Regions from separate parts of the Brevundimonas sp. GW821-FHT02A10 genome, predicted to be linked through region 1. Evidence: predicted binding sites of a transcription regulator. Region 1 holds the regulator's gene; the other holds the start of a gene.

Evidence for each region. The regulator HrcA, encoded in region 1, represses chaperone genes, less so after heat shock. The targets are predictions, from matches to a motif close to GTTAGCANTCNNNNNNNNNGANTGCTAAC.
Region 2: groES (co-chaperone GroES) is a predicted target of HrcA. The motif match lies at 7,057-7,085, and genes of this name have one in related genera.

Annotation. Positions count from the first base shown of each region.
Region 1 covers NZ_JBWKWC010000009.1:9,942-25,312, reverse strand. Annotated here, with positions in the region: gene AC07U0_RS17970 (LolA family protein) at 1-527, opposite strand, end outside; gene AC07U0_RS17965 (GNAT family N-acetyltransferase) at 730-1,368, shown strand; gene AC07U0_RS17960 (hypothetical protein) at 1,418-1,711, shown strand; gene AC07U0_RS17955 (hypothetical protein) at 1,712-2,212, opposite strand; gene AC07U0_RS17950 (hydrogen peroxide-inducible genes activator) at 2,274-3,173, opposite strand; gene katG (catalase/peroxidase HPI) at 3,321-5,552, opposite strand; gene AC07U0_RS17940 (peroxiredoxin) at 5,805-6,359, shown strand; gene ahpD (alkylhydroperoxidase, AhpD family) at 6,444-6,977, shown strand; gene AC07U0_RS17930 (exopolysaccharide biosynthesis protein) at 7,058-7,693, opposite strand; gene grpE (nucleotide exchange factor GrpE) at 7,750-8,388, opposite strand; gene hrcA (heat-inducible transcriptional repressor HrcA) at 8,385-9,479, opposite strand; gene AC07U0_RS17915 (DUF1287 domain-containing protein) at 9,476-10,066, opposite strand; gene rph (ribonuclease PH) at 10,192-10,920, shown strand; gene AC07U0_RS17905 (hypothetical protein) at 11,039-11,431, shown strand; gene AC07U0_RS17900 (MDR family MFS transporter) at 11,464-13,137, opposite strand; gene AC07U0_RS17895 (dipeptidase) at 13,193-14,320, opposite strand; gene AC07U0_RS17890 (MarR family winged helix-turn-helix transcriptional regulator) at 14,377-14,910, opposite strand; gene AC07U0_RS17885 (serine hydrolase) at 14,984-15,371, opposite strand, start outside.
Region 2 covers NZ_JBWKWC010000001.1:1,078,143-1,093,513, reverse strand. Annotated here, with positions in the region: gene AC07U0_RS05050 (hypothetical protein) at 1-48, opposite strand, end outside; gene ku (non-homologous end joining protein Ku) at 217-1,074, shown strand; gene ligD (DNA ligase D) at 1,122-3,698, opposite strand; gene AC07U0_RS05035 (hypothetical protein) at 3,768-4,850, opposite strand; gene groL (chaperonin GroEL) at 5,011-6,657, opposite strand; gene groES (co-chaperone GroES) at 6,712-6,999, opposite strand; gene AC07U0_RS05020 (DUF2141 domain-containing protein) at 7,235-7,669, shown strand; gene AC07U0_RS05015 (tetratricopeptide repeat protein) at 7,704-9,218, opposite strand; gene AC07U0_RS05010 (tetratricopeptide repeat protein) at 9,288-10,691, opposite strand; gene AC07U0_RS05005 (YMGG-like glycine zipper-containing protein) at 10,956-11,390, shown strand; gene pgi (glucose-6-phosphate isomerase) at 11,452-13,050, opposite strand; gene AC07U0_RS04995 (hypothetical protein) at 13,159-13,635, shown strand; gene AC07U0_RS04990 (universal stress protein) at 13,744-14,211, shown strand; gene AC07U0_RS04985 (GNAT family N-acetyltransferase) at 14,208-14,762, shown strand; gene mmcB (DNA repair putative endonuclease MmcB) at 14,840-15,265, shown strand; gene AC07U0_RS04975 (ActR/PrrA/RegA family redox response regulator transcription factor) at 15,269-15,371, opposite strand, start outside.

The sequences.
Region 1 (15,371 bases):
GCGTCAGTGATGGTCCATTCCTGCAACCGGAGCGGGCTGCCGGCGAAGGCCAGGATCACCGAGCCGTCATTGGGCCGCTGGCCGTCGCGGGCGGTGATGGCGAAGGCGCCGGAGGCCATGCGGGTCACCCGATCGATACGCACGCCCTGATCCAGACGGACGTTGCGCGCGAGGAAGGTAGAGAGCGGGGTGGCGCCGAGGGGCACCTGACGGAAGACCTCCAGACGCGGGTCATAGCGTTTGACGTTATAGCCGTCGGAGACGACCAGCAGGCCTGCCGGGTCGGTGTATTCGAAGCGCATCTTGCCCGGACGCTGCAGATAGAAGCGGCCGCGGCGCTGCTGGCCGTTGGGGCCGGTCTCGACGAAGGTCCCCTGGGCCGAGGTCAGGTTCTGCAGATAGGACTGGGCTGTCTGGAGGGTGGCGCGGTCCTCGGGCGACAGGTTCGACTGGGCGGCGGCCGGCAGGGCGGCGAGGCCCGCGAGGGCCGCGGTTCCGAATGCAAAGGCGCGGCGTGAGACGGTCATGGTCAAATCTTCCTCCCGTTCGGGATGGTTTTCGATGGACGCCAGTCTGGCGAGGCCGGGGGACGTCGATATGACCCAAGCCTGACCATATTCCGGCCCCCCGATGAAGCCCCGTTCATCACGGGGCCGCGATTGTGAGGTCAAAGAACGCCGCGCGGACGGAAGCGTTGCCGCCTTCGCCCCGAACCGCGATGGTGATCCCATGAGCGCCGATTCCGACCTTCTCGCCCTCTGGACCCGTGGCTGGGCCCTGACGCGGGGTGTCGAGCCGCCCGTCTGGGACGACGGCGGCTGGCGGATCGAGGTCGGGGCCGAGGACCAACTGCGACGATACGTCTTCGCCGGGCCGAGCGAGGCCCTGGTCCGGCGTGCGGCGGCGATCACGGAACCGCATGTCTTCCTGAAGGTCTGCGCCGATGAGGCGACCGTGCGACCCCTGCTGCCCGCCCGCTGGACCCTGCGTCCGCCGGGCTTCCTGATGACGCTGGAGGGAGCAATGACCGGGAGGGCGGCGCCCGACGACGGCTATCGGATCGAGATCGGTCCTGATGTCAGGCCGGGCGGGCCGGTGATCTTCTGCACGGTCCGGGACGCCTCGGGCGCCGAGGCCGGGCGGGGCCGCGCCGTGATCGTGGACGACCGGGTGGTCTATGACCGGATCCTGGTCGAGCCGGACCATCAGAGGCGCGGTCTGGGTAGGCGGATCATGCGGGCGCTGGAGACGGCGACAGGCTCGCTCGGAAAAGGAGCGCTGGTGGCGACCGAGGACGGTCAGGCCCTGTACCGCACCCTCGGCTGGCGAACGCAGTCGCCCTATACGACCGCCGTCATTCCCGGCTGAAACGAACAGGCCCCGACGCCGCCTCAAACCGGATCCAGTGAAGATCGCGATGAACCGCTCGCCGCACATCCTCAACGTCTCGTCCAATCTGCTGGGCATCACCCTGCTGATCATCGCGGGCCTGCACCTGACCGACCGGTCGGCGCAGTCGTTCGCCGACGAGATCGCCTGGGTCGGGGCGGTCTGCTTCCTGGGCGCCTGCTTCCTGTCCTATCTATCGCTGGGCGGCGGACGGAAAGGCGAGCGGCTGGAGGTCTGGGCCGACCGCATCTTCCTGCTGGGTATGACCAGCCTGTTCTGCGCCATCGTGGTCCTGGCCCTGCCCGGCTCGATCCTGCGCTGATCAGCCGGGCTTGAAGGCCTGGTTGCAGAGCTCAGACCCGAAGGCGTCGGACAGTTGCTCCTCGCTCTCGGCCATCTGGAACACGCCCAGCCGACCGCCCACGATGGTGCGGCCGATGTCGTATTCGGCGACCACCCGGCCGTTCGCCGGATCGACCAGACGGGCATGGCCACGCAGGACGTTGGCCCCGCCGATCAGCAGGACCTGGGCCGGGTTGGCGCGGTCGAACCGGCTGATCGAAGCTTCCAGACGCAGGGGCCGGCCGCCGGTGGCGCAGCCGTCGAGCTTGGTCTGCACCCGCTCGCGGAAGATGCCCGCAAATTCGGGACGCACCGTCACCTTGTCATCGGTCGTCAGGCGGATCTCCGAGACCCGCATACCCGCGGCCGCCGCCGGATCCAGAGCCGTCACGGGCGCGGACCGGGACATGCCGACACAGGCCGAAACGCTGACGGCGGCTCCGATCAAGGCGACGGCGGAGAGGGAGCGGGCGAGGCGCATGGGTTGAATCCCTGAGGCTGAGGCTCAGGCAACGCTCAGGGGCGGATTTCTATCCCGCCCCTCAGTCCTGCTGCATCGCCTCGGCCAGAAGGCGGGCCTCGGCGGCGCGGCTGGAGCCGGCGCGCCAGGCGACGACGATCTCGCGGCTCGGGGCAAGGGCGCCTGCCCGGGGCTGGATATGGCGGATGACGACCGATGGGGTGTCCGCGAGACCTGCCCGGACCGCCATCTGGGGCAGGAAGGACACCCCCAGACCCGACCCGACCATCTGGACCAAGGTGTGCAGGCTGGTGGCCGCGAAGACGTCATCGCCCTTGGGCGCCTCGATGTCGAAGGCGGCCAAGGCCTGATCGCGCAGGCAGTGGCCATCTTCCAGCAGGATCAGGTCCTCGCCCCTGAGCGAGCCCGACTGGATGGCGCCGGGGGCGGCCAGGGCGTGATCGGCGGGGGCGGCGGCGAGGATCTCGTCGTCGCCGATGCGGGCGTGCTCGATGCCATGCGCCTCATAGGGCAGGGCGATGACGGCGGCGTCGAGCTGACCCGCCTTCAACCCCGCGATCAGGCGCGGCGTCAGGTCCTCGCGGATGAACAGGCGCAGGGCCGGATAGGCCGCCTTCAGCCCCGGCAGGGTCGCGGGCAACAGGAAGGGGGCGACGGTCGGGATGACGCCCAGGCGGAAACGGCCGGACAGGGGTCGACCGGCGCTGCGGGCGGCCTCGACCAGATCCTCGGTGCGGGCCAGGACGTCCTCGGCGCGCTTGACGGCCTCGGCGCCGACGGCGGTCAGCTGGACATTGCCCCGGGTGCGTTCGACCACCGGAGCGCCGAGAATCTTCTCGAGCTCCTGCACCCCCGCCGACAGGGCCGGCTGGCTGACGTGGGCCGCCTCGGCCGCGCGGCTGAACGAGGCATGCTCGGCCAGAAGTTTCAGATACTGGAGCTGGCGCAGGGTGGGGAGCATGGAGCCGACATAGGCGCTTCCTATGGCGGGCACAAAATCAATCGGCGTAACCGATAATACGGTTTCCGCAGACATCTCCGGAGACGCGAAAAATCTCCGCCGCGACCTGCGCCACGGCGGAGACATCCGATGCTTTCCCAGCCTGCCTTACGCCGCCCGATCCAGGTCGGCGCGCCACAGGTCGAAGCGGTCGGCGTTCATCACCTGGACCCAGGCTGCGATGAAGTCTTTCACGAACTTCTCGCCCGCATCGGACGCCGCATAGACCTCCGACACGGCGCGCAGCTGGGAGTTGGAGCCGAACACCAGATCGGTGCGCGTCGCCGTCCAGAGCTGCTCGTCGGTAATGCGGTCGGTGCCGACGAAGGTCTCGTCGCCCTCGCCGTCGACCTTCTTCCAGCCGGTCTTCATGTCCAGCAGGTTGACGAAGAAGTCGTTGGTCAGCTGGCCGGGGCGATCGGTGAAGACCCCGTCCTTCGATCCGCCGACATTGGCCCCGAGCACGCGCAGACCGCCGACGAGGACGGTCATCTGCGGCGCCGTCAGGCCCAGCAACTGGGCCCGGTCGACGAGCAGCTCCTCGGTCGGGACGCTGAACCGCACCTGCAGATAGTTGCGGAAGCCGTCGGCGCGGGGTTCGAGGACGGCGAAGCCCTCGACGTCGGTTTCCTCCTGCGAAGCGTCGGTGCGACCCGGGGTGAAGGGCACCTCCACCGCATGACCGGCCGCCTTCGCCGCCTGTTCGATGCCGACGGAGCCGCCAAGCACGATCAGGTCGGCGATGGAGACGTTGCCAGACGCCGCCTTGATGTCCTCATAGACCTTGAGGACCCTGGCCAGCCTGGCGGGCTCGTTGACCGCCCAGTCCTTCTGCGGCGACAGGCGCAGACGCCCGCCGTTGGCGCCGCCGCGATGGTCCGAACCGCGATAGGTCGCGGCCGAGGCCCAGGCGGTGGAGACGAGTTCGGCGACCGAGAGGCCCGACGCGGCGATCTTCGCCTTCAGGGTCGAGACATCCGACGCGCTCAGCGCCGGGCCGGTCGCGGCGGGGATCGGGTCCTGCCAGATCAGGTCCTCGGCGGGCACTTCCGGGCCGAGGTAGCGGGCCTTGGGGCCCATGTCCCGGTGGCAGAGCTTGAACCAGGCGCGGGCGAAGGCGTCACCGAAGTAAGCGGGATCGCTCCGGAATTTCTCCATGATGACGCGGTAGGCCGGGTCGATCTTGAAGGCCATGTCGGCCGTGGTCATCATGGTCGGAACGCGCTTGCCCGGCGTATGGGCGGCCGGGGCCAGGGTCTCTTCCGGATTGCCGACCGGCTGCCACTGCTTGGCCCCTGCGGGCGAGCGGACCAGCTCGTAGTCGTGGTCCAGCAGCATGTCGAAATAGGTCATGTCCCAGGTGATGGGCGTGGGGGTCCAGGCGCCCTCGATGCCCGAGGTGATGGTGTGGTCGCCCACGCCGCTCTCATGGCCCGACTGCCAGCCCATACCCTGCTGGGCGATGTCGGAGCCTTCCGGAGAGGCCCCGACCTTGGAGGCGTCGCCGGCGCCGTGGGCCTTGCCGAAGGTGTGGCCGCCCGCGGTCAGAGCCGCCGTCTCCTCGTCGTTCATCCCCATTCGGGCAAAGGTCTCGCGGATGTCGCGGGCCGACTGCAGGGCCTCGGGCACGCCGCCCGGGCCTTCGGGGTTCACATAGATCAAGCCCATCTGGATGGCGGCCAGCGGCGCCTCGAGCGCGGCGCCGTCATCGGGCCGGATGCGGGTCTGGTTGGCCTCGTCACCGACCCAGTTCTCTTCGGTGCCCCAGTAGACGTCCTTCTCGGGCTCCCAGACGTCGGCGCGGCCGCCGCCGAAACCGAAGACCGGTCCACCCATGGATTCGATGGCGACATTGCCGGCCAGGATCATCAGGTCGGCCCAGCTGAGCTTCGAGCCGTATTTCTGCTTGATCGGCCAGAGCAGGCGGCGCGCCTTGTCCAGATTGCCGTTGTCCGGCCAGGAGTTGAGCGGGGCGAAGCGCTGTTGGCCCGCGCCCGCGCCGCCGCGGCCATCGCCGGTGCGATAGGTGCCGGCCGAATGCCAGGCCATGCGGATGAAGAAGGGACCGTAGTGGCCATAGTCCGCCGGCCACCAGGGCTGACTGTCGGTCATCAGGGCGGTCAGGTCGCGCTTCACCGCCGCATAGTCCAGCGACCTGAAGGCCTTCGCATAGTCGAAGTCGTCGCCCATCGGGTCGCCCGACTTGCCCTGCTGATGCAGGATGTCCATCGTCAGCTGGTTGGGCCACCAGTCGCGGTTGGTGCGGCCCAGAAGCGAACGCAGGGCGGCCGGCTCCTTCTTCGGATCATTGAGGGGGCTCGGGGTCTTTTCGCCGTCCATGACGTCCTCCATCGTCGGTGAGGATGGGACCCTATGCCCCTGTTGAAGGCAGGGAAAATCGATAAACTTTGTGATTGGTAGTTGGGAAATCTATAAAAGCAGCTTCTCTCACGGCCATCAGTCGGCATAGGTTTTTCTTATTCGCATACGCGAAATGATCGATTTGACTTCGCAGCTGCGAAAGACCATTTGAGCTCCAGCGACGGAGGCCTCCCCCTCCGACGGTCCATTTCAAACCACTGGAGACTGCTCATGCTCGGCGTCGGCGAAACCCTGCCTAACTTCAAGATCATCGGCGTGAAGCCGGGCTTCAACTCGCACGAGGAAAACGGCGTCTCGGCGTTCGAGCCGCTGACCGAGACCTCCTTCGAAGGCAAGTGGAAGGTCATCTTCTTCTATCCGAAGGACTTCACCTTCGTCTGCCCGACCGAAATCGCCGCCTTCGCCAAGCTGGGCAAGGACTTCGAGGACCGCGACACCATCGTCCTCGGCGGTTCGACCGACAACGAATTCGTCAAGCTGGCCTGGCGCCGCGACCATGCCGACCTGAACAAGCTGCCGATCTGGCAGTTCGCTGACAACGGCGGCAAGTTCGCCCGTGAGCTCGGCATCCTGAACGAGGAAGAAGGCGTGGCCCTGCGCGCGACCTTCGTCGTCGACCCGCACAACGTCGTCCAGCACGTCTACGTCACCAACCTGAACGTCGGCCGCGCGCCGGACGACACCCTGCGTGTCGTCGACGCCCTGCAGACCGACGAACTGTGCGCCTGCAACCGCCCCGCCGGCGGCGAAACGCTCGCAGCCTAAGGCTCGACGAGCGACGAAACAGAAGGGCGGCGGCGGATCACCGCCGCCGCCTTTTTTCTTCCCCGAATTCTGAAAGACCTGACCATGTCGATTGATACCGTCCGCGACCTCATCCCCGCCTACGCCAAGGACATCTCCCTGAACCTGGGCTCGCTCGCCTCCGAGACCGTGCTCAACGACCAGCAGAAGTGGGGGGCCTTCCTCGCCTCGGCCCACGCCATCGGCGTCGCCCCGGTTGTGAAGGCCATCGAGGCCGCGGCCGCCGAACACCTGTCGCCCGAGGCCATCAACGCCGCCAAGTCGGCCGCGGCCATCATGGGCATGAACAACATCTACTACCGGGCCCTGCACCTGATGCATAACCCCGAGTACCAGACGCTCCCGGCTCGCCTGCGCATGAACGTCCTGGGCAATCCGGGCGTGGACAAGATCGACTTCGAACTGTGGTCGACCGCCGTCTCGGCCATCAACGGCTGCGGCGCCTGCCTGGACGCCCACGAGGGCGAGTTGAAGAAGCACGCCGTCCCTGCCGCCCAGATCCAGACGGCCCTGCGCATCGCCGCCGTCGTCCACGCCGCCAGCCGCATCGTGGCCTCGGAAGCGGCTCTGGCTTCCTAGGGAAGAGCGCTATCGCTCGGCCCACGGGGCCTCGCTGCTTGAGCGCGAGGGCCCGTGGGCTGGAGCGACGCCGAGTGGGTTCAGAACAGCCCTGACACCCACTCCCAGCCGTGCCCGAAGCCGGCCACGATGATCTTCCAGGCGAGGAAGAGGACGACGATCGTGATCCCGGTCACGATCCAGCCCAGCAGCACCGCCAGACCGTCGCGCTGCATCACCCCCAGCGAGAAGAAGGTGATGGCGACGGCGGGGATCAGGTTGCCCCCGAAGATCGGCAGGACCAGCACCGCCGACAGGAAGACGCAGGCCAGGCCGATCAGGCCCTGACCGAAGCGCGAGGTCAGGAAGCGCAGGCGCGGCCGCGACAGGTGTTCGGTGAAGCGGATCAAGCGCATGAAGCGGTCGCTGAGCTTCCGGAAGGTCGCGCGGCTGACGGTGGCCCGCTCCATCCAGCCGGGCAGCCACAGGGCCTCGCGGCCCCAAGCCAGCTCCATCGACAGGAACAACAGGGGCGCGCCGGTGATCGTGGTGCCGCCGGGCGGCCAGGGCATCAGGTTCAGGACACCGAACAGCAGCATCACCGCTCCGAAGGCCCGGTCCCCGAAGGCGTCGACCAGCTCGCCCAGAGCGAGCCGTTCGCCTGGGCGGCGCCCGAGCGTCTCGATCACATCAGAGAAGGCGCGCGGCCGGCCGGTCGAGGTCTCGGTCAGGGACATGCCCTGACCTTAACCATTTCAGCGACAGGCGTAACCGCGTTCGTCAGCGGGGCGTCTTACGCCTTGCCGTCGAAGGCGCCGCCGTTGGCCGCGGGGGCCTCACCATAGGCGCCGGAGGCGGCGGCCTTGGGGCCCGAGCCCTTGGCGGCGACCACGACCATGGCCGGACGCACGGTGCGGCCGAACAGCTCATAGCCCGCCTGCATGGTCTGGATGACCGCGCCGCCGGGAACGGTTTCCGAGGGCTGCTCCATCATCGCCTGATGGAAGTGCGGATCGAAGGCCTCGCCGGCCGAGGGCGCAACCCGCTTCAGGCCATTGGCTTCAAAGGCGCCCAGCAGCGACTTCTCGGTCAGCTCCAGACCCGTGACCAGACCGGCGGCGGCGCCGTCGGCGTCCTTCGGAGCCGCCTGAAGCGCGCGCGAAAGATTGTCGGCGACGCCCAGCAGGTCCTTGGCGAAGCGCTGGATGGCGAAGGCGCGCGCGTCGTTCAGCTGGTTCTCGGTGCGGCGGCGCAGATTGTCCTGTTCGGCGGCGGCGCGCAGGGCGCGGTCCTTCCACTCGTCGCGCTCGGCGATAACCTGATCCAGCGGCGCAAGGCTTTCGTTGGCGTCGGAGACCGGACCGCCTTCATCCTCTTCGCGCTCGATGGCGTCGAGTTCTTCCTGGGTGGGGTTTTGGTGGGTGTCGCTCACGTGTCCTGTCCGTCCAGCATTCGCCCCAGCACCCGGGCGGTGTAATCCACCAACGGAATGATGCGGGCGTAGTTCAGTCGCGCGGGTCCGATCACGCCAATGGCGCCCAGAACCCGCTGTCGGCCGTTCATATAGGGCGCCGCGATCACGGCGGAACCCGAAAGTGAAAACAACCGCGTTTCCGCCCCGATGAAAATGCGCACGCCCTGGGCCGCATTGACCCCGTCGAGCAGGCCGATCAGCTGTTCCTTCTGCTCCAGATCGTCGAACAGGACGCGCACCATCTCAAGATCGGCGGCGGTTTCGCGGTTCTGCAGCAGGTTGGCGCGGCCGCGCACGATCAGGGAGCGCTCCCGGTCCGGACCGCCCGACCAGGCCGCCAGACCATCCTCGACCAGACGGGCGGCGGTGGCGTCCAGCTGAAGGCGCGCGGCGTCCAGCTCGGCCCGCATCTCGGTGCGCGCCTCGGCCAGGGGGCGGCCCTTGAGCCGGGCGTTGAGGAAGTTGGACGCCTCCTGAAGCGTGGAGGGCGTCACCCCCGCCGACAGGGGCATCAGCCGGTTCTCGACCGTGCCGTCGTCCCCGACCAGCACCGCCAGCGCCTGATCGTGACCCAGCGCGACGAACTCGACGTGCTTGACCCCGGCGTCCGAGACCGGAGAGGCGACGATCCCTGCCCCGCCCGCCAGACCCGACAGCAGCGATGACGCCGCATCCAGCGCCTCGTCAAAGCCCCTGCCCTTCCCGGCCAGCCGGGCGTCGATCTCGCGCCGCTCCTCCTGACCGATGTCACCGATCTCAAGGAAGCCGTCGACGAACAACCGCAGGCCCGCATGGGTCGGGATCCGTCCGGCCGAGGTGTGGGGCGCCGCCAGCAGCCCCGCCATGGTCAGGTCCTGCATGGTGTTGCGGATCGAGGCGGGTGACAGGGAGACCCCGCGCTGCGACAGGGTCCGCGACCCGACCGGCTCGCCGTTCTCCAGATAGGTCTCGACGATGCGGCGGAAGATGTCGCGCGCGCGCTGGTCGAGGCCGGTCAGGCCGAGGCCGGGCGATTCCAGCGCCGTGGAGGTGAGCAGCGGAGACCTCATGCGACCACCGGCCAGCGATAGTGGCCCGCCGCGCGGGAGGTCGCCATCAGCCACAGGCCGTGTTGCATCACGCCGAGGCCGAAATTGTGGATGATCAACGGGTGATCCCCGGCCCGGCTGACCAGGCCTATGTGCGGCCCGCCGTCGCGATTGCGCCAGGTCAGGATGTCGCCGACCTGCAGCGGCTCGGGGAAGCGCGCCCCCTTCGGCCTGCCCTCCGGCGCCCAGACCTCCGCGCTCTGCCGCCGGAAGAAGGCCTCCAGATTGGGCACGCGGCGGTGATCGATATTGGCGTCCGGCTTCGTCAGTCCCCAGCGCGCCTTCGAGGGATAGGCGTCGAAGGCCTCATCCATGTCCTCGTGGACCAGCTTCTGCAGATCGAGATCGAGGCCATCGCGAGCAGCGCGAATGACCACATCGCAGCAGACGCCGGTCTTCCTCGGCACATCCCCGCCCGGATAGGCGAGAGCGTGGTAGCCCTTGTCATAGCCCTTGGTGACGCCGAGCTGCTTCTGCGCCGCCCAGGCCAGACGCGCCGCCGTGCCGGTCCCGGCCTCGATGGTCAGCGGGCCGCTGCACCCCGCCATCCCGACGGCCGCAACGCCGATCGCACCGCCCAGAATCAGGCGGCGGCTCGGGTACGATGATGGGGGGGCATACAGGCTCACGGTTTCAGGATAAGCAGCCGAGCCTTCACTGACTAGGACCTCCCATGCGCCCTTCCGACCGTACCCCTGAGCAACTCCGCGCCGTGACGCTGGAGACCGGGGTCAACCGCTATGCCGAGGGCTCCTGCCTGGTCACCTTCGGCCACACCAAGGTGCTGTGCCTGGCCTCGGTCGAGGACAAGGTCCCCGGCTGGATGCGCAATACCGGTCAGGGCTGGGTCACCGCCGAATACGGCATGCTGCCGCGCGCCACCCACACCCGCGGCCGCCGCGAAGCCGCCGCCGGCAAGCAGTCCGGCCGCACCCAGGAAATCCAGCGCCTGATCGGCCGCTCCCTGCGCGCCGTCGTCGACCTGAAGGCGCTCGGTGAGCGTCAGGTGGTCATCGACTGCGACGTCATCCAGGCCGACGGCGGCACCCGCACCGCCTCCATCACCGGGGCCTGGGTGGCCATGGCCACGGCGCTCGGTCATCTGGTTTCGGAAGGCGTGCTCAAGACCAATCCGATCCTCGATCAGGTTGCGGCCGTCTCGTGTGGCGTGTTCGAGAACGAGCCGGTGCTGGACCTCGACTACGAGGAAGACTCCAACGCCGAGGCAGACTCGAACTTCGTCCTGACCGGCACGGGCACGATCGTCGAGATCCAGGCCACCGGCGAGAAGCGCGGCTTCTCCCGCGCCGAGTTCGACCGCCTGTTCCAGCTGGCCGAAATCGGCTGCGCCGAGCTGTTCATCAAGCAGAAGGCGGCGCTGGAGGCCGCCCTCAAGGCCTGATTCAGCGAGGGATTCCGGAACCCGAAACGCGGGTTTCCGAAGGGGCTAGCCGAGCGGCGCGGATCGAGGCATCGTCCGCGCCGTTCCCTGATCTTTGAATGACCGTGGAGGCGTGCCGATGCGTGGACTGACTTCTCTGGCGATGATGTCGGCGGCCCTGCTGCTGGCCACGCCCCTGCTGTCGGCCTGCGGTGAGCCCGCTCCGGAAAAGAAGGCCGAGGTCGCCTCGGCTCCGGCCCAGACGCCGGTGATGCCCGAGGACGCCCCGCCCCAGGAAGAGGCCGAGGCCACGATCACCGATCCGGTCCCCCCGACGCCCGTGAAGAGCTGCGCCGAGGACATCGGGGCCGCCGCCTCCGCGAAACTGGTCCGGCGCTGCATCGCCGTCAGCCCTGCGACCCATCCGCCGTGCAACGCCCAGAACGAATGCGCCGCCATCCAGGGGGAGATCGACCGCTCCTGCGCCATGTACGGCCCGGGTGAGACGAAGCCCGCCGAGTGCGCGGCCTGATCCGTTAAGCCGGGTCGGCCGGGGGCTCGCTCTTAAGCAGGGTCGGCCGGGGGCTCTCCGGGCGCCTCGCCGAGCGCTCGATCCAGCGGCTCGGGCTTGCCGCGCGCCTGCAGCGGCAGGTCAGGCACGAGCAGGGTCGCCATCAGCCCCAGAAGACAGACGACGAAGCCGGCGAAGATGACGCCGAGGATGGCCCCGGTGACCGTCTCGCGCACCGCCGGATCGACGGCGGCGGCGGTCGGGGCGCCCGGCTGGGCCTGAACCCGGGTAGCGAGGGCCAGCTTCTCCAGATCAGCCAGAGACAGGGCCTGGACCTGGGCCGAGGGCTCGGCAGTCGAGCGATGGGTCATCGGCGCCGCCAGATTGTGGGTCAGAACCGCGCCGAAGACCGCCACGCCCACGGTCGAGCCCACCTGACGGAAGAACTGGCCGGCGCTGGTCGCGACGCCCAGCTGGTCGCGCGGCACAGCGTTCTGGGAGGCGAGGTTGAAGACGCTCTGCGCCGGACCGAGCCCGAGGCCCAGCAGGGTCACCCGCCACATCAGGTCGAACAGGGTCGCGTCGGACGGGGTCTGGGACAGGAGGAAGGCCGCCAGCGAGGTCAGGGCCGCGCCGAAGATCATCACCAGCTTGTAGCGCCCCAGTTTGTTGACGAGGAAACCCGAGGCCGTGGCGGCCATGATCAGTCCGACCGTCAGGGGCATCATGGCCAGACCGCTGGTCGTCGCGGGCAGGCCCAGACCCAGCTGCATATAGAGGGGCAGGAAGGACACCATGCCCATGAAGGCCATGAACATCAGGAAGGCCGACAGATTGGCCGTGGCGAAGGTGCGGTTCCTGAACAGGGCCAGAGAGATGACCGGGTTGGCAACGCGGCTCTCGACGATCAGGAAGGCGATCAGGGACACCGCCGCCACGGCGAACAGGCCGAGGATATGTGGCGCGCTCCAGCCCGCCGTCCCGCCCCAGCTCAGGGCCAGCAGCAGGGGCACGAAGGTGGTCAGCAGCAGGGCGGCCCCGGCGAAGTCGATCTTGCCGCCCGTTCTATGGGTCAGTCGCGGCATCTCGACCAGGATCATGAACAGGGCCAGGCCCGCCAGAGGCAGGTTGATGTAGAAGACCCAACGCCAGCCGGCGATGTCATAACCCAGCAGATGGGCGGTCGGCAGGTCGGTGAAGAAGCCGCCGATCAGGGGGCCGATGACGCTGGCCAGACCGAAGGTCGAGCCGAACAGGCCGCCCAGCTTGGCCCGCTCGCGGGGCGGATAGAGGTCGGCGATGACGGCGAAGGCCGAGGTGATCAGGGCCGCGCCGCCCAGCCCCTGGATGGCGCGGAAGACGATCAGCTGGGTCATGCCGCCGCCCAGCAGCGGCAGGGATCCGAACTCGCCCGCGAGGCCGCACAGCATCGACCCGATCATGAACAGGACGATGCCGATCACCAGAATGGGCTTGCGCCCGTAGATGTCCGACAGCTTGCCGTAGATCGGCACCATCACCGTCGACGCCAGCAGATAGGCCGTGGTCACCCAGGGATAGAGATCCAGCCCCGACAGCTGGGCTACGATCCTCGGCATGGCGGTAGAGACGATGGTCTGGTCCAGCGCCGACAGCAGGAAGACGATCATCAGGGCGATCAGGGTCACCCGCTTTTCCAGCGGACTGAAGGTCTGGGGTTCCAGAGCGGGGGGCGCGACATCGGTCATGCCCGATGCATGGAAGGGCTGCGACATCCTGTCCAGTGCAAACCTTGCTGTGTTTTCAGACCGGCCAAGTCTCGGCGAACACCCGCTGGAAATTGGTCCCGAGAATCTTCTCGACCACCCGCACCGGCTGGCCGCGATCCAGCAGGGCGCGGGCGATGACCTCGGCGCGGTCGGGCCGGTTCAGTCCTTCGACGAAGGGCGGACGGCCCTCGCCCGGAGCGCCGACACCGGCGGCCTTGCGCGCGGCGATGGAGGCGTCCCATTCGGCCATGCTCGCGGGCGAGGTGTCGAAGGGGGTCAGGATGGCGTCCGAGCCGATGCCGACATGGTCCTCGCCGCAGACGTCCAGCGCGTGGAGCATATGGGCCAGATAGACGTCCAGCGATTGCTGCTCCGGCCCCTCCGACAGGTAGCTGAGTTCATAGATTCCGACCACGCCGCCCTTGTCGGCGACCGCGCGCAGGACGGCGTCGGACTTGTTGCGGGGATGGGCATGAACGGCGGCGCAGCCGGCATGAGTGATGGCCACAGGCCGGGTCGAGGCGGCCATCGCCGAAAGGGTCGAGGCCTCGTCGGCATGGCTGAGGTCGAGGGTGACGCCGGTCGCATTCATCCGGGCCACCGCCTCGCGGCCCAGAGGCGTCAGGCCCGCCGAGGGCTGGGCCGCCATCACGCCCGAGGCGAAGGGGGAGACGGTGTTGTAGCTGAGCTGCATGACCCGGACGCCCAGGCCGCTGAAATGGTCAATATTGTCGACCTTGCCGTCCAGCATGTCGGCGGCCTCGAACGAGAAGATAACCCCGACCCGGTTTGTCCGTTTGGCCTCGGCAAAGTCCTCGAGGCGGTTGATCTTCATATAGACGTCGGGGCTGAGGCCGATGGCCTTGTCGATGGCGGCGATGTCGGCGCTGGTCTCGGCATAGCCACCGGAAGAGCCGCCGATCGACAGCTTGAACGCCGTCAGGCCGGAGGCGTGGACCTGGGCCGCCGTCGCGGCGTCCAGCGGCGCCGCGTCATCGAACGGGCCGACCAGATTGCCGTTGATGACCACGGCCGAGCGGTAGAGGCGAGCGATGGCGTCGTCAGGCGTTTGCGGGGCGGTTTGAGCCGCGGCGAACCGGGGCGCGAAGGCGAGGGCGGCGGCGCCCGAGAGAACGGTCCGGCGGTCGGTCGTGAAGGTCATTGGTCCGTCTCCCACGCGTGGCGTCGACACAGATATGTAGGCAACTACCTAATTCGTCAATCGGTCCCGGGCGGGAGGTCGTCGATCCGCTCAAGGATCCGGTCGAAGAGGGACTTGCGGGCTAGGGCGTCGTCGAGCCGATCCAGCGCCGCGACCACGTCGCCCGCCTCTTCATTGATCTCGGCGGCGGCGGCGTTGAAGGCCTGCCACAGGGTCCACATCCGCTCGACCAGGGCCGAGCCCTCGGGCGTCAGGGACAGGATGCGGCGCCGGGCGTCGGCAGGATCAGGGGCCGAGGCGATGATCCCCGCCCTCTCCAGCGAACGGCAGGCCTGGCTGACCGAGACGTGGGTGATGCGCATGGTGGCGGCGATCTCGCCCACGGTCGTCGCACCTTTGAGCACCATCTGGTTCAGGACGCCGAACCAGCGCTGTTCGAACACCAGACCCCGGGCGGCGTAGATCCGCGTGCCGTCGCCGTCGATCCGCTCCGACAGCCGCCGCAGCCGCGCGCCCAGCGCCTTGCCGCCCATGCTGCGGCTGTAGTCGGCCTCGTCGGGCTTTTCTGCGGGGATCGCTTTGGGGGCCATCGCCCAGCCATAGCCGCCCGCTCCCGAAACGACAAAGGCCCCGCGGTTTCCAGCGGGGCCTCGATCAGGCCGACTACTTCGTTTTGCGCGCGGGGAGGTCGTGACCGCCCTGATGCAGAACGAGCCCGGTCACCGCGCCCGAGGCGTCACGGTCGAAACTGAGCTGGGCGTCGACGACCTTGAGGAAGAAGCCGTCGGTCTTCTCCGCGAACAGTTCGAAGGCGGGCTGACCCGTGGCTTGAGCCATGAGCCGTCCATCGACGACCGAAACGGTGATGGCGAAGGCCGGGGAGGCTTCATAGACACCGGCGTAGCCGGCGAGGACGTCCGGCGTGACGGAGACCGCCTGCCGTTCGGTCTGAAGGGTGACCGCTCCGCCGTGGGCGAGGGTCATCAGGGTCGGACCCAGCTTGTCCGGACCCGGTCCGTTCAGATTGCCCAGCACCACGACCGTCATCCCG
Region 2 (15,371 bases), on a different contig from region 1:
CAGCAGGGCGGCGAGGCCGAGGGTTCCGGCGGCGATGAGGCGGCGCATGACGGGTCTCCGACAGACAGTGAAGCTACGAACCCCACCCTGCCGGACCGCAGGTTGTTCGTCGAGTGACGAATGGGCGACGGGAGGGGCGAATTGTCCCGGGACGGCGTGGGGCAACGCTTCCGCGGCTGTGACGTTCGACTCCGCGTTCCACAAGGGGAGATGATCATGGCGACGCGACCGACCTGGCACGGCCATCTGAAGCTGTCGCTGGTGACCTGTCCGGTGGGGCTCTACACGGCGACGGCGTCGAACGCCCACGTCAGCTTCAACCTGATCAATCCGGAGACGAACAATCGCATCCGGATGGTGCCGACCGATCCGGACACCGGCCCGGTCGAGCGGGCCGATCTGGTCAAGGGCTATGAGGTGTCGAAGGACGAATACGTCCTGTTCGACGACGCAGACTTCGACAAGGTGAAGCTGGAGACGACCCACACCATCTCCATCGACAGCTTCGTCGACGAGGCCGACATCGACCGTCTGTACTGGGACGATCCCTTCTTCGTCGTGCCGGAGAAGGGCGTCGGGGCCGAGGCCTTCGCCGTCATTCGCGACGCCATGAAGGCGGCGGGCAAGGTGGCCATCGGCAGTCTGGTGCTGCGCGGCCGCGAGCGGCAGCTGGCGCTGGAGGTGCGCGGCAAGGGGCTGGTCGCCTGGTCCCTGCGCGCCCATGACGAGGTCCGCGACGCCGACGACTATTTCGACGACATCCCGGCGGTGAAGCCCGACAAGGACATGGTCGAGATCGCCACCCGGATCATCGCCCAGAAGGAGGCGGACTTCGATCCGACGACCTTCAAGGATCGCTACGACGATGCCCTGCGCGATATGATCAAGGCCAAGCAGAAGGGCGGCAAGGGTCTGGTCGAGGTCGAACAGCCCGACGACACCAATGTCGTGGATCTGATGGCGGCGCTGCGGAACAGTCTGAAGGGATCGGCGTCGGGCAAGGCTCCTGCGAAGAAGGCGGCGGTGAAGAAGGCTCCGGTGAAGAAGGCGGCCGCGAAGAAGAAGGCGGCCTGATCGTTTGAAGCTCTGGGTCCCCGCCTGCGCGGGGATGAGCGGAGAGATCAAAGCCCCATCTTCTTCAGCGCCGGTTTCAGGCTGACCGCGCCGTCGCGGAAGTCCGCCCACGGATCGGCCTTCTTCAGCAGGGCCGGGGCCGTGCGGATGTTGAAGGCTTTCGGGTCCAGCCCCGCCTTCACCTGACCCCAGCTGAGGGGGAAGGCGATGCCGGCGCCGGGGCGGGCGCGGGGCGACCAGGGAGCGACCGCCGTCGCCATCCGGCTATTGCGCAGATAGTCGAGGAAGATCTTTCCGCCCCGCGCCTTCTTGGCCAGGGTCGTGGTGAAGCGGTCGGGGGCGTCGAGGCGAATGGCCTCGGACACGGCCCTGGCGAAGGCCTTGTTCTGCTCCCAGCTGATCTTCGAGCGGGCGTCGGTCCTGATCGGGACGACGACATGCAGCCCCTTGCCGCCGGTCGTCTTGACGAAGGGGTTGAGGCCGAGCGTTTCCAGCTTCGCCTTCACGACCTTCGAGGCCGCGATCACATCGGCGAAGTCGAGGCCGACGTCGGGATCGAGGTCGAAGGTGATCTGTTCCGGCGTCTCGGGATCGCCGGGCGCGCAGCCCCAGGGGTGCAGCTCCAGCCCGCCCGACTGGCCGATGGCGACCAGGCCGCCGACGTCCACGACGGCGACATAGGGTTTGCGCTCATGCACATCGATCAGCTTCAGCCGCGGGTTGGAGCCGGGCATGGCGTGGCGCTGGAAGAACTGTTCGCCGCCGATGCCTTCCGGAGCGCGGATGATCGAGGTCGGGCGGTCGGCGACATGGGGCAGGAGGCGTTCGGCGACGGTCTCGTAATAGCGGACGAGGTCGGCCTTGGTGATCGGGTCCTCGCCGTCATGGGCGGGCCAGAGGATTTTCTCGGGATGGGAGATGGTGATCCCGGCAACGACGAGCTTGCCGGGTTTGGCAGCGGTCTTCGTCAGGGTCAGCCTGGGAGGAGGCGCGGCCTTGTCGCCCTTCGGCATGGCCGGCGTCTGAGGCAGGGCGTCGACCTCGGGAGCGGTCTTGTCGTCGCGCAGGCCCTTGAAGGCGGCCTGCCGGAGCGAGCCCGAGTCGGTATAGCCGCCGTGCTCGATCTCGGCGACGAGGACGGGCTTGAGCCAGTGGATCGTCTCGCCGCCGGTCTTCCTCGGGGCCGGGCCGGCGAAGGGGCTGCGGTCGGCGGCGGCCTTTTCGAGCGCGGGCAGAAGGGTCTTCAGCAGGGGCGCGGCGTAGCCCGTGCCGACACGGCCGAGTGGGCGCAGGCCCGTGGGTTCGTTGATCCCGACGATCAGGGAGCGGAAACGCTCTCCTTCGGAGGTCCAGCCGCCGATGACCACCTCGTCGCGGCCCCGGCATTTGGACTTGACCCAGGAAGCCGACCGGCCGGCGTGATACGGGGCGTCGAGCCGTTTGGAGATGACGCCCTCGAGATCCATCCGGCAGGCGCTTTCCAGCACCGCCTTGCCGCTGGAGGCGAAGTGATCGACGTAACGTATGCGTTTCGCCGCCGCCTTGGGGATGCGGTCCAGATAAGCCTGAAGCCGCGCCTTGCGGTGCGACAGGGGCAGGGCGCGCAGGTCCTCCGATCCCTCGAACAGCAGGTCGAAGGCGAAATAGATCAGGCCGCCGGTGTCCCCGTCCGAGATGGCCGCCTGCAGGGCCGAGAAGTCCGGGCTGGCGTCTTCGGTCAGGGCGCAGAGCTCTCCGTCGATCACCGCGTCGGGCCATTTCGCGGCGTCGGCGGCGTGTTCGGGGAAGCGGTCGGTCCAGTCGAGGCCCTTGCGGGTGCGCAACGTCGCCCGGCCGCCGCCGACCCCGATCTGGAGCCGGTAACCGTCGAACTTGATCTCATGCGCCCAGCCGGCGGCCGAGGGCGGATAGTCGGCGATGGAGCAGAGCTGGATGGGCACGAAGGCGTGGGGTTTCGTCGCCGTGGAGGTCTGGGCCCTGGAGGCCTTCGGCTTGGGCGGCGCCTTGCGGCCGGTGGGTTTGGATGAGGTCCACTGCGTCTTGCCGTCGGCGATCTCGGCCATCGTCCGGCCGGTCGTGACCGAGGCGTCGATCTCCATATTGGCGTCGCCCTCGCCGTCGACGGTGTATTCGTCGATCTCCTTGATCAGCAGCCAGTTGTTCCGTTTGGACGGCTTGCCGCGGTCGGACCGGAGCCGGATCAGGGCCCATTTGCCCTTCAGCCGTTCGCCGTCGAGGATCATCTTGATCTGGCCCTTCTTGAAGGCGGCCTCCAGATCCGGCTCCTGCGGCGCCCAGGTCCCCGTGTCCCACATCTGCACCGTGCCGGCGCCGTAGTTGCCGCCCGGAATGGTGCCCTCGAAGGAGCCGTAGTCGAGCGGATGGTCCTCGACCTCGACGGCCAGCCGTTTGACGGTGTGGTCCCGCGACGGCGCCTTGGTCACCGCCCAGGACTTGAGCACCCCGTCCGCCTCGATGCGGAAATCATAATGCAGCCGCGTGGCGGCGTGGCGCTGGATCAGATAGCGACCGCCGGGTGTGTTCGATTTCGCCTGCTTCCCCTTCGGCTCCGGCGTCTCCCCGAAATTCCGCTTCGCCTGATAGGTCTTCAGCTCGCCCAGCATCGCCGCCTCCTCGTCCGAACGGCAACGTTTGGGAAGGGGTTTGGATCACCGGAGGACGAGTTGTGGTCGTCAGCCGCCGGTCATCGCCGATATAGTCATTTCCTTCCGGACGGAGGCGCCAAGCGGTCCACTGTAGACGCTGACGAAGCCGGAAGACCCGTTCTCGATTACCACGGGTTCTGGCGTGGTCTGATCGGCCCCGCCCACTACGCTGACCGTAATGGGCATGCCGGTCAGGTTCTTGAACAGTATATTTGAGCTGGGCGTGTAAAGTTTTGTTGAATACCAGAACGGCCCGTTGTTTAATTGTCGTATGTTGTAGTTAAAATCAAAAATTGCCTTTGAGCGAGGCGGTATATCGATATCAAGTATTGCCTTATATACTTTGCTTTCGTCGGAAAGTTTTATTGACCTCGTATCTTCTATGAATGTCTTCTTTACACCTCCATCCGGGGTCAGGGATAGAACCGTAACCTCTCCCAGAAGTTCCATGTCGACCGGATCGGGCTCAACCGTGATGTCGAAATCATCGTTTCGAAACGAGACGTCTTTGAACAAGTTCTTTATATGTCGGATGTCTCTGACTTCGACTTTAAATGAATTTGTTGCCTTGTGGTAATCACTAACAGTGATTTTCGTTTCGGTTCTTTCACAGTAAGCACCGATTCTACGGATTTCTTTCTGTTTTTCTTCTATTACATCCGAGCTGGCAGTGTTGTCGTATGCGCTGAGAAGATATCTGACCAGCCGCTCGAATCCATGATCTGACGGATCGCTGCCGACTCGCTGTACGAGGTAAATGACAAGGGTGATCCCGACATAGACGAGGTTGATGCCCCAGCCGATGACGACTGCGTCCAACCAGCCAACGGCCCATCCGGGAAAGGAGGTGAAAGCCAGGGGCAGGATGATCCGGATCAAGATCAGCAGAACCTGGATAGCCGCGAAAATTGCGACGGCGCCGAAAATATAGCCAGACGGCTCCTTCCGATCGTTCCAGTTCACGTGAGCCCCCCGGTCCAACAAAAAACCCCGGCACAATACCGGGGTTTTTAGAAACTGCTTTTTAGCCGCCGCCGCCGCCGCGATGTCCGCCGCCGCCGCCTTGAATAGATTTGGACATCGCAAGTCTCCACGTGAAGGGCTGCTCACATAGGAGCACTTCGATTTGAGAACAACACAAAATCATAAATTGCTCCCTAACGAAACCCTGGCTGAGACAGCCAGGGTTTCGTCAGTTTCAGCCTGGGCTGAGCTTCTGGACCCCGGCCTGCGCCGGGGCGTTCGGGCGGGCTGAGGCCCGCCCTTCCGCTTAGAAGTCCATGCCGCCCATGCCGCCCATGCCGCCGCCCATGTCGGGGGCGCCGGAGCCGCCCTTCTTGGGAGCGTCAGCCACGGCGGCTTCGGTGGTGATCAGGATACCGGCCACGGAGGCGGCGTCCTGCAGGGCGGTGCGGACCACCTTGGCGGGGTCGATGACGCCCATGGCGACCAGGTCGCCGTACTCTTCCGTCTGGGCGTTGAAGCCGAAGGTGGGGCTGTCGTTTTCCAGCACCTTGCCGACCACGATCGAACCTTCGACGCCGGCGTTTTCCGAGATCTGACGGATCGGAGCCTGCAGGGCGCGACGGATGATCGCGATGCCGGCCGTCTGGTCGGCGTTGTCGCCGGTGACGCCCGCCAGGATCTTGGAGGCCTTCAGCAGGGCGATGCCGCCGCCGGGAACGATGCCTTCGTCAGCCGCGGCGCGCGTGGCGTTGAGGGCGTCGTCGACGCGGTCCTTCTTTTCCTTCACCTCGACTTCGGTCGAACCGCCGACGCGGAGAACCGCGACGCCGCCGGCCAGCTTGGCCAGACGTTCCTGCAGCTTTTCCTTGTCGTAGTCCGAGGTCGTGGCTTCGATCTGGGCCTTGATCTGGGCGACGCGGGCTTCGATGTCGGCCTTTTCACCCACGCCTTCGACGACGGTGGTGTCGTCCTTGGTGATGGTGACCTTCTTGGCCTTGCCGAGCATGTCGAGGGTGACGTTCTCGAGCTTGATGCCCAGGTCTTCCGAGATGACCTGGCCGCCGGTCAGGACGGCGATGTCTTCCAGCATGGCCTTGCGGCGGTCGCCGAAGCCCGGAGCCTTGACGGCGGCGACGCGCAGGCCGCCCCGCAGCTTGTTGACGACCAGGGTGGCCAGGGCCTCGCCCTCGATGTCCTCGGCGATGATCAGCAGCGGGCGACCCGACTGGACCACGGCTTCCAGGATCGGGAGCATGGCCTGCAGCGACGACAGCTTCTTCTCGAACAGCAGGATGAGGGGCTCTTCGAGTTGAACCTCCATCTTGTCGGCGTTGGTGATGAAGTAGGGCGACAGGTAGCCGCGGTCGAACTGCATGCCTTCGACGATGTCGACGGTGGTTTCGGCGGTCTTGGCTTCTTCAACGGTGATGACGCCGTCGTTGCCGACCTTGGCCATGGCTTCGGCGATCAGGGTGCCGACTTCGAGGTCGCCGTTGGCCGAGATGGTGCCGACCTGGGCGATTTCCGAGTTGTTGGAGACCGGCTTGGAGTTGGACTTGATCTCTTCGAGGACGGCGGTGACCGCCTTGTCGATGCCGCGCTTCAGATCCATCGGGTTCATGCCGGCGGCGACGGCCTTGAGGCCCTCTTGCACGATGGCCTGGGCCAGAACGGTGGCGGTGGTGGTGCCGTCGCCCGCCTTGTCGTTCGTCTTCGAAGCGACTTCGCGGATCATCTGGGCGCCCATGTTCTCGAAGGCGTCTTCCAGCTCGATTTCTTTGGCGACCGACACGCCGTCCTTGGTCGAGCGCGGAGCGCCGAAGGACTTCTGGATCACGACGTTGCGACCCTTGGGACCCAGGGTCACCTTGACGGCATTGGCGAGGACGTTGACGCCGCGCAGCATCTTGTCGCGCGCGTCGGTGTTGAACTGTACGATCTTGGCAGCCATTGAGGCAGCTCCTTATCTGGTGTTTTCGAAGAAGAAGGTCGTCGACGCGGGTGCTTAGGACAGCACGCCCAGGACGTCGGATTCCTTCATGATGATCAGGTCTTCGCCTTCCAGCTTGACCTCGGTGCCCGACCACTTGCCGAACAGGATGCGGTCGCCGGCCTTCAGCTCGAGAGCGTTGACCTTGCCGGTTTCATCGCGAACGCCGGGGCCGACGGAGACGACTTCGCCTTCCTGCGGCTTTTCCTTGGCGGTGTCGGGGATGATGATCCCGCCCTTGGTCTTGGATTCTTCTTCAACGCGCTTGACCAGCACGCGATCGCCGAGAGGACGAAACGCCATCTGCATATTCTCCGGTGAGACTTCTAATGTTTCCTCGGTAGCGCTCCGGACCGGCGTTTTGGCAGCCGGCGCCTGAGAGTGCTAACGCGCCGTGCAAGTAGGAGGGGAGGCCCGGCGGGTCAAGGCAAGGTTCGGTGACGGGGTTAAAGAATGGGGCGCTTGACGCAATGTACTTTGCAACATAAAGAACATTGCAGACGGCGATTGGCGCCGTCGACATTCGGAACGAACGACAATGAAAGCCTCTCTGATCGCCTTGGCCGCTGCTGCGGCCCTCACCGCCACTGCCGGATCGGCCTTCGCCGGAGACGTCACCGTGACCCTCACCGGCGTCCAGGCGCGCGGCGGCGAACTGCTGGTCGGGCTGCAGACCCGCAGCCAGTTCATGAAACACGAAGGCGTCTACGGCGAACGGATCTCCGATCCGGCGGCGGGAACCCGGACCTTCACCCTGCATGACGTGGCGCCGGGCGACTATTCGATCACCGCCCTGCACGACGCCGACGGTGACAAGGACATGAAGATGGTCAACGGCCGCCCGGCCGAGGGCTGGGGCATGCTGCACGGCGAGACCCTGCGCGCCGTCCCGACCTTCGATCAGGTCAAGTTCACGGTCCCCGCCTCGGGCGATCTGGCCCTGACGGTGGCGATGGAATACCCGGCCAACTGACCGGGTGTGCGACCCGGCGGTACTGCGTCGGGTCCTATGAGGGAGAGGCCGCCTTATCCCAGGCGGCCTCGACCGTCAGGCGGAACAGGCTGCGGCTGCGGTTGAAGGCGCGCTGGGACTGGACCGTCTCGCTGGCGCTTCCGGCGCGCGACAGGGCGGCCTGACCGGCGGGCCGCAGGACGTCGAGCGCGTCGGCGGGGCGGTCGGCCTTCAGCAGGACGCGGGAGAAGTCCTCAGCGCGTTCCGTGGCCTGGGGATGGCCGGGCGGCATGCGGCGTCGCGCCAGATCGATGCCCTGACGGAACCAGGGCTCGGACGCGGAAGGGCCCTCGACGGCGGCGACGGCACCGGCCAGGGCGTTGACAGTCCAGCCGATGGCCGGGTGCTCGGGCCCGATGGTCCGGGCCAGACTTTCATAGGATTTGCGCAGCAGGGGCAGGGCCTCGGTCTGCCGCCCCTGAGCCTGCAGGTCGCCCGCCAGATTTCCGATTGTGAAGCCGGTGTTGCGGGTCTCGCGACCCTCATGGGCGCGGATATCGATCACGGCCTGACGCAGAAGGGGCTCGGCCTCGGCGTAGCGGCCCTGACGGTCGAGGTTCCAACCGAGATTGGCGTTGATGACCGAGGTCTCGAACGGGTCGTCGGCGGCGACTTCGAGGCCGCGCCGATAGATGGCCTCGGCCTGAACATAGAGCTGCTGGCTGGTGCGGACCTGACCGAGGGTGTTGAGCGCCTCGGCGAGGCCCGCGCGACCGGCGGCGCCCTGTAGTTCGAAGGCGGCGATGGCGGCGTCCAGAACGGCGGCGGCCTCGTCGTAGCGGCCCTGGGCGTCCAGCGCGAGGGCGAGCTGCTGCAGGGGATTGCCGTCGTCGGGATTGCGCGTGGCGACCGCCGCCCGCAGGTCGACCAGCCCGCCCTCGAAATCCCCGGCCTCGGACTTGAGGCGGCCGCGCGTGGTCAGGGCCCAGGTCTTCATCCACGGCGAGGCGCCGCGCTCGGAAAGAGACACCGACCGCTCGGCCCAGGGCAGGCCCTGTTCGGGTCGGACGCGCACGGACCAGGTCAGGGCGACGCCGGCGGCGGCCTCGACGGCGGAATCGAGATGGCGCGGATCAGCCTCATAGAGGGTCAGGGCGGTCCGCCAGGCGGCCTCGGACTGATCCGGCTTGGCGCTTTCGAGCGCCCGGGCCTCGAGCTTCCACAGGTCGGCGAGATCGATCCCGCCGCCGCCGATGGCGCGCATCCGTTCAGTGATGGCCTGACGACGGACGTGGGCAGCCTCGTCCGTCTGCCCGGCGGCGGTCAGCATCTCGCTGAGATTATAGGCGTCGGTGGCGGCGGCGACCGAGCGCCATCCCAGCGCCTTACGATGGCCCATCCAGGCGGCGCGGTAGGCGCGGGCGGCGGTTTCCCAGTCATTGGCCGACTGGGCGGCCGAGGCGGCTTTCACATCGGCGTCGGCCTGGGTCTGGACGGCGGCGCGGTCGGGATCGCGGGCAAGGGCGGGCGAGGCCGCGAGCGCGACGATCAATCCCAGAGCTGCCCCCATCCCCTTCATGATCTCATCCTGAACCCGAAGGGCGGCGACGTCGCCTGACGATTCCCGTTCGCCGAGATGTCAGGGCGCTGCAGAGGCCAGACGCCAGTCGGCCTGGACCCTTTGTTCGAACAGCGGGCCGGCGCCCCTGATGCTGGTGCGCCAGTCGCGGCCGCCCGAAGCGTGACCCACCAGGGTTCCCAGCGAGCCGCGCAGTTCGGCGAGGGCGTCGCCCGGGCGGTTCTGATCCAGCAGGAAGCCGGCGTAGAGGCCCGACTGATCGAGCCCGATCGGATGGGCGGCGGCGAGGCGGGTGGCGGCGATGGTGCGGCCGCGCAGGAACAGGGCTTCCGCCTCCGCCGGGCGGTTCAGGGCGGCGAGGGTGCGGCCATAGCCGCCGAGGGTCTCGACCAGATCGGGGCTGTCGAGACCGAGGCCTGCCTCCTGGGCGTGGAGGCCGGCTGCGAACTCGGGTTCGGCCTCGGCGGGGCGGTTCTGGTCCAGCAGGCTGAAGCCGATGTTGGCGCGCACCGCGCCGACGAAGGGATGATCGGGTCCGACGAGGGCCACGGCGAGGTCGAGGGCGCGGCGGAACTGGATCTCGGCCTTCTTCCCATCGCCCTGCGTATGCAGGAACCAGCCGTAGTTGGTCAGGCACTGGGCCAGCAGGACCTTGTCGCCCGAGACCTCAGCGACCGAGACGGCGCGGCGATAGAGGGGGGCCGCCTCGCGGGCCCGGCCGGTGCGGCGCAGCGAATTGCCGAGGTTGGACAGGACGATGGCCAGGTGGAAGTCCTTGGGGCCGTGCAGCACCTCATACATGCCCAGCACCTGACGATAGGCGGGGTCGGCCTCGGCGTGGCGGCCCTGGGCGGTCAGGGTGTTGGCGTAGAGGTTGAGGCTGTCGGCGGTCTTTTCCTGCACGGGACCGAGCACGGCGCGGCGCAGGTCGTAGGACTGGCGGGCCGCGACCTCGGCCTCCTCGTTGCGGCCCTGGGCGTCATAGGCCTTGGCCCGGTCGTAGATGAGGGTGGCGATCTCGGCGGCGTCGGGGGCGTCCGCGTCTGATGTGGTGCGGCCCGCACGGCGCAGGGCCAGGGCGCGGTCGAGGTCGGCGTGGGCGGACGGATAGTCGCCGGCGTCGATCTTCAGCCGCGCGCGCGAGCCGAGCGGACGGGCGAGGCGAACGTCGTCAGACCCGTAGGCTTTTTCGACCACGGCGACAGCGGCGTCCAAGGCCTCCAGCGCGCCCTTGAGGTCGTCGGCGGCGTAGCGGGTCGAGGCGAGAGTGATCAGGGCCTCGGAGGCCTCGACCGGATCGACATGGAGGGGGAGGAGACCGGGGACGTCCGTCGGGCTGATCTCCGACCGGGCCGAGATGCGCACGTCGGCGGGAGGGGGCGGAGCAGCGGCGGCAGGAGGAGGCGGTGGAGGCGGTGGGGGCTCCGCGACCATCGGGGGCGGCGGAGGGGACGGCGCCGGCATGCGGGACGCGGGAGGATTGATGGCGCATCCCGCGACCACGAGGCACGCCAACACCCCGAATACGCTACGCCTGCGGATCATCACGCCCCCTTTGAATTCCAACGGTATGCGGCTCACGGGCGGGGGACAAGATCGGTCGGGCGCGGCTTTACGAAGCTGAACCGAAAATGAATGCGCCGAACCCGGGTCGTTCAGAAGCGAAGTCGTAGAAAGGCATCATCAAGTCGGCATCCGCCGGCCCAACATCTTGCAAGGAGACGCACCATGATGAAGTTCAAGTTCGCCGCCGCCGCTGCGGCTCCCGTTCTGGCCCTGAGCCTGCTGGCCGGTTCGGCTGATGCGCAAAGCTATCGCGACCGCGATCATCGCGAAGACAACACCGCCAAGAACGCCCTGGTCGGCGCCGCCATCGGCGGCATCGCGGGCGCCATCCTCGGCAACGGCGACGGCCGCTATGTCGCCGGCGGGGCCCTGGCGGGCGCCGCGGTGGGCGCGGCTTCCTCGAACTCGCGTGACGACCGCAACTATCGTGGCGGCTACGGCTACAGCTACGATCGGGGTCCGGACTGCGGCTATTTCCGCGACGGCCGCTGCTATCGCAACCAAGGTCACTGGGAGCGTGAGCACGGCATCAACAGCCGCGACTACGACCGCGGTCGCTATGACCGCCGCGACTATCGCTACGACCGTCGCTGGTAAGGCGCGGACGTCAGCAAGGGCGGGGAACGGGCGCTTCGGCGCCCGTTTTCGCGTCTGGGGCCTAGCGGATCAGACGGGTCAGCAGGCCTGCCGTCGAGGGATCGAGATCGGCCGAGGGACCGCCCGCCGACACGTCCTTGAGGATGGCCTTGGCCAGGACCTTGCCCAGTTCCACGCCCCACTGGTCGAAGGAGTTGATATCCCAGACCACGCCCTCGACGAAGGTCTTGTGCTCATAGAGGGCCAGCAGGGCGCCCAGCGTTTCGGGCGTCAGCCGCTCCATGACGATGGCCGTCGAGGGGCGGTTTCCGGGGAAGGTCTTGTGTGTGGCCAGACGGTCGGCCTCGGCGGCGTTCGCACCCGAGGCCAGCAGTTCGGCGCGGGCCTGTTCCGTCGTCTTGCCCAGCATCAGGGCCTGGCCCTGGGCGAGGGCGTTGGACCAGAGGGGGGATTCCGGGGCGTCCGCATGCGTCTTCGCCACGATGACGAACTCGGCCGGGACGACCTGCGGGCCCTGATGGATCTGCTGGAAGAAGGCGTGCTGGCCGTTGGTGCCGGGCTCGCCGAAGACGACGGGGCAGGTCTGGCGCGTGACGGGCGAACCGTCGCGATGCACCCGCTTGCCGTTCGATTCCATCTCCAGCTGCTGCAGGAAGGCGGGCAGGCGACGCAGGGCGTGGGCGTAGGGCGCGACGGTGCGGGCCGGGCGGTTGAGGCCGTCGACGTTCCAGATCTGGGCGAGGGCCAGAAGGACGGGGGCGTTCTTTTCCAGCGGGGCCGAGACGAAGTGATCGTCCATGGCAGCGGCGCCAGCCAGCATGGCCTCGAAGACGTCGGGACCCAGGGCGATGATGCAGCTCAGGCTGACCGCCGACCACAGGGAGTAACGGCCGCCGACCCAGTCCCGGAAGGCGAAGGTGCGGGCGCAGCCGAAGGCGACGGCCTTTTCCGGGGCGGCGGTGACGCCGATGAAATGCTTGTCGCGTCCGGCTTCCGGCAGGCCGGCGGCCAGCCAGGCCTTGGCGGCTTCGGCGTTGGCGAGGGTTTCCTGGGTGGTGAAGGTCTTCGACACGACGACCACGAGGGTGGTTTCGGGATCGAGGCCGGTCAGGGCCTCGGCCATGTCGCGGGGGTCGATATTGGCGACGAAGCGCAGGTCGATCGACGGATCGAGCGGGCGCAGGGCGTCCCAGACCACACGCGGACCGAGGTCCGAGCCGCCGATGCCGATGTGGACGATGGCGGTGAAGGGCTTGCCCGTCGCGCCCGTCTCGGCGCCGGAGCGGACGGCGGTCGCATAGGCGGCCATGTCGGCGCGGACGGCGTCGACCTCGGCCGAGACGGCTTCGCCGAGGGCGATGAAGTTCGAACCCTTCCCGGCGCGCAGGGCGGGATGGAGGACGGCGCGGCCTTCGGTGAAGTTGATGGCCTCGCCGCCGAACAGGCGCGTGCGGGCGGCCTCGACCCCGGCCGAGCGGGCCAGATCGAGGCAGGTCTCGAAGCCCTCGCGGGTCCAGGCCTGTTTCGACAGATCGAGATAGAGGCCGGCGGCCTCGACGCCCATCCGTCCAACCCGGTCGGGGTCAGCGGTGAACTGATCGACGATGCGGGCCTCGGCGTCGCGGGCGGCGGCGGCGTCAAACGCGGTCCAGTCGGTCATGGTAAACGTTTCCTGTCGATCTCAAGGTGTCGTTTACGGGTCAGGCGTAAGCCGGTTCAACGGTTATTCCGGTCCTGATTCCTGAATTGATCCGGCGGAGAAGTTTCGATGTCCTGTGGTCTCGCCCTGAGCCTCGCCCTGATGATGAGCGACCCCAATGTGGCGGTCGCCGCAGCCCAGCCCCATGCGGTGGCGGGCGCCCCGGTCTCGGTCGCCGGCGAGCCCCTGTTCGTCGACATCGTCAGCCAGTCGACCTCGCTGAAGGCCGTGGTCGACGCCTGGGCCGCGGCAAAGGCCGCGGACGCCGCAGGCTTCCTGACCGGCGCCGACTTCACCGGCTTCAAGGACCGCGCCGCCCATCTGTCCCAGACCGATATGCAGGGCCATCTGATCCTCAAGGAGCGGGGCACGGACGGCGACCTGAAATGCATCCTGCGCGGCATTTCCGAGGACATCCCGAAGAAGATCGCCGCCGTCGAGGCCGCGACCACGCCGGAAGCCCGGGCCGTCGCCCTGTCGGAGCTGTCCTATCTGCTCAACGACAATGTCGAGGTGATCACCTCGCCGCCGCAGCCGGAAGTCTGAGACCCCTTCGGTCCGGGGTCGGTCAAACGACCCGATTGGCGCAGGGAGCAAAACGCGCTTGAGTGGGGGCAGGCCGCGTCGAGAGCGGTCGCGGCCGCAGTGAGCCCCATGCCCAGGAAGTTTCTGGTTGTCGTCGACGACAGCCCCGAGTTCGACGCCGCCCTGCGCTATGCCTCGCGCCGGGCCCGTTCGACCGGCGGCCGGGTCGCGCTTCTGGCCGTCATTCCCGACAGTTCCGACGAGCACTGGGCCGGGGTGCGCGAGGAGATCCAGCGCCAGCAGAGGGCCGAGGCCGAGGCCCTGCTGACCCGTCTGGGCGCCGAGGCCGCCGAACGTTCGGGCGCCCAACCCCTGTTCATCATCGAGACCGGCGACGCCCAGGCGGCGATCCGCAAGACCGTCGGCGACGATCCGGAGATCAAGATTCTCGTCCTGGCTTCGGCCGGGGGCGGCAAGTCGGCGGGACCTCTGGTTTCGGCGGTGCTCAAGCACGGCGCGGCCTTCACGGGCAGGAAGCTGCCGGTGACCATCGTGCCGGGCGAGCTGACCGACGCCGAGATCGAGGATCTGGCGTGACGGGGGTTCAGGGGCCGGTGATCGAGACGGCGCGGCTGATCCTGCGCCCCATGGCGATGAGCGATTTCGAGCGCTGGTGCGATTTCCAGTCCGATGCTGAGACGACGCGCTTCATCGGCGGGCCGAAGACGGCCTCCGAGACCTGGCGGATCGTGATGGCGTGCGCCGGGGCGTGGAGCCTGACGGGAGCCTGCTTCTTTTCGGTGATCGAAAAGGAGACCGGGCAGTGGGTCGGCCGGATCGGCCCGTGGTTTCCGCATCAGTGGCCGGGGACCGAGATCGGCTGGAGCCTGCATCGCGACGCCACGGGCAAGGGCTATGCGCTGGAGGCGGCCGTGGCCTCGATGGACTATGCCGTCGACGTTCTGGGCTGGACGGATCTCATCCACACCATCGCTCCGGACAATGTGGCTTCGGCGAAACTGGCGGAACGGCTGGGATCGACCAATCGGGGGCCGGGCCAGTTGCCGCCGCCATCAGACGCCTATCGCGTCGATATCTGGGGTCAGACGGCGACCGAATGGCGCGAGAACCGCAAGCGGTTCGTCTGAGGTCTTTCGTCTGATGGGCGCCGGTTGAAACCGGAACGGACCCGGAACATAATGGGCAAGTGAGCGCCCTTCTCGATATCGAACTCGTCTTCAGCCGGCCCGAGACCACGCTTTCCGTGACGCGCGGGGCGGCGCGTCTGCTGATCGACATGGGCTATGCGCCGCTGCTGGAGGTCTGCCTGCCCAATGGACGGCGCGCCGATGTCATGGCGATCGGGAGGAAGGGCGACATCGTCATCTGCGAGGTGAAGTCCGGCATCGAGGACTATCGCGTCGACCGCAAATGGCCGGAGTACGCCCCCTTCTGCGACGCCTTCTTCTTCGCCGTCGCCCCGGAGTTCCCGGAAGGCGTCCTGCCGGATGAGCCCGGTCTGATCGTCGCCGATGCCTTCGGCGGGGCGGTGGTCAGGGACGCGCCGGTGCTGGCGCTGGCGCCTGCGCGTCGCAAAGCGCTGACGCTGGCGTTTGCTCGGCTCGGGGCGATGCGAACGCTGAGGGAGTAGACCCTAGCGCGGCGCGCGCTTGGCCAGGATGCGCTGCAGGGTCCGGCGGTGCATGCCCAGGCGGCGGGCAGTCTCCGAGACGTTGTGGTCACAGAGCTCATAGACG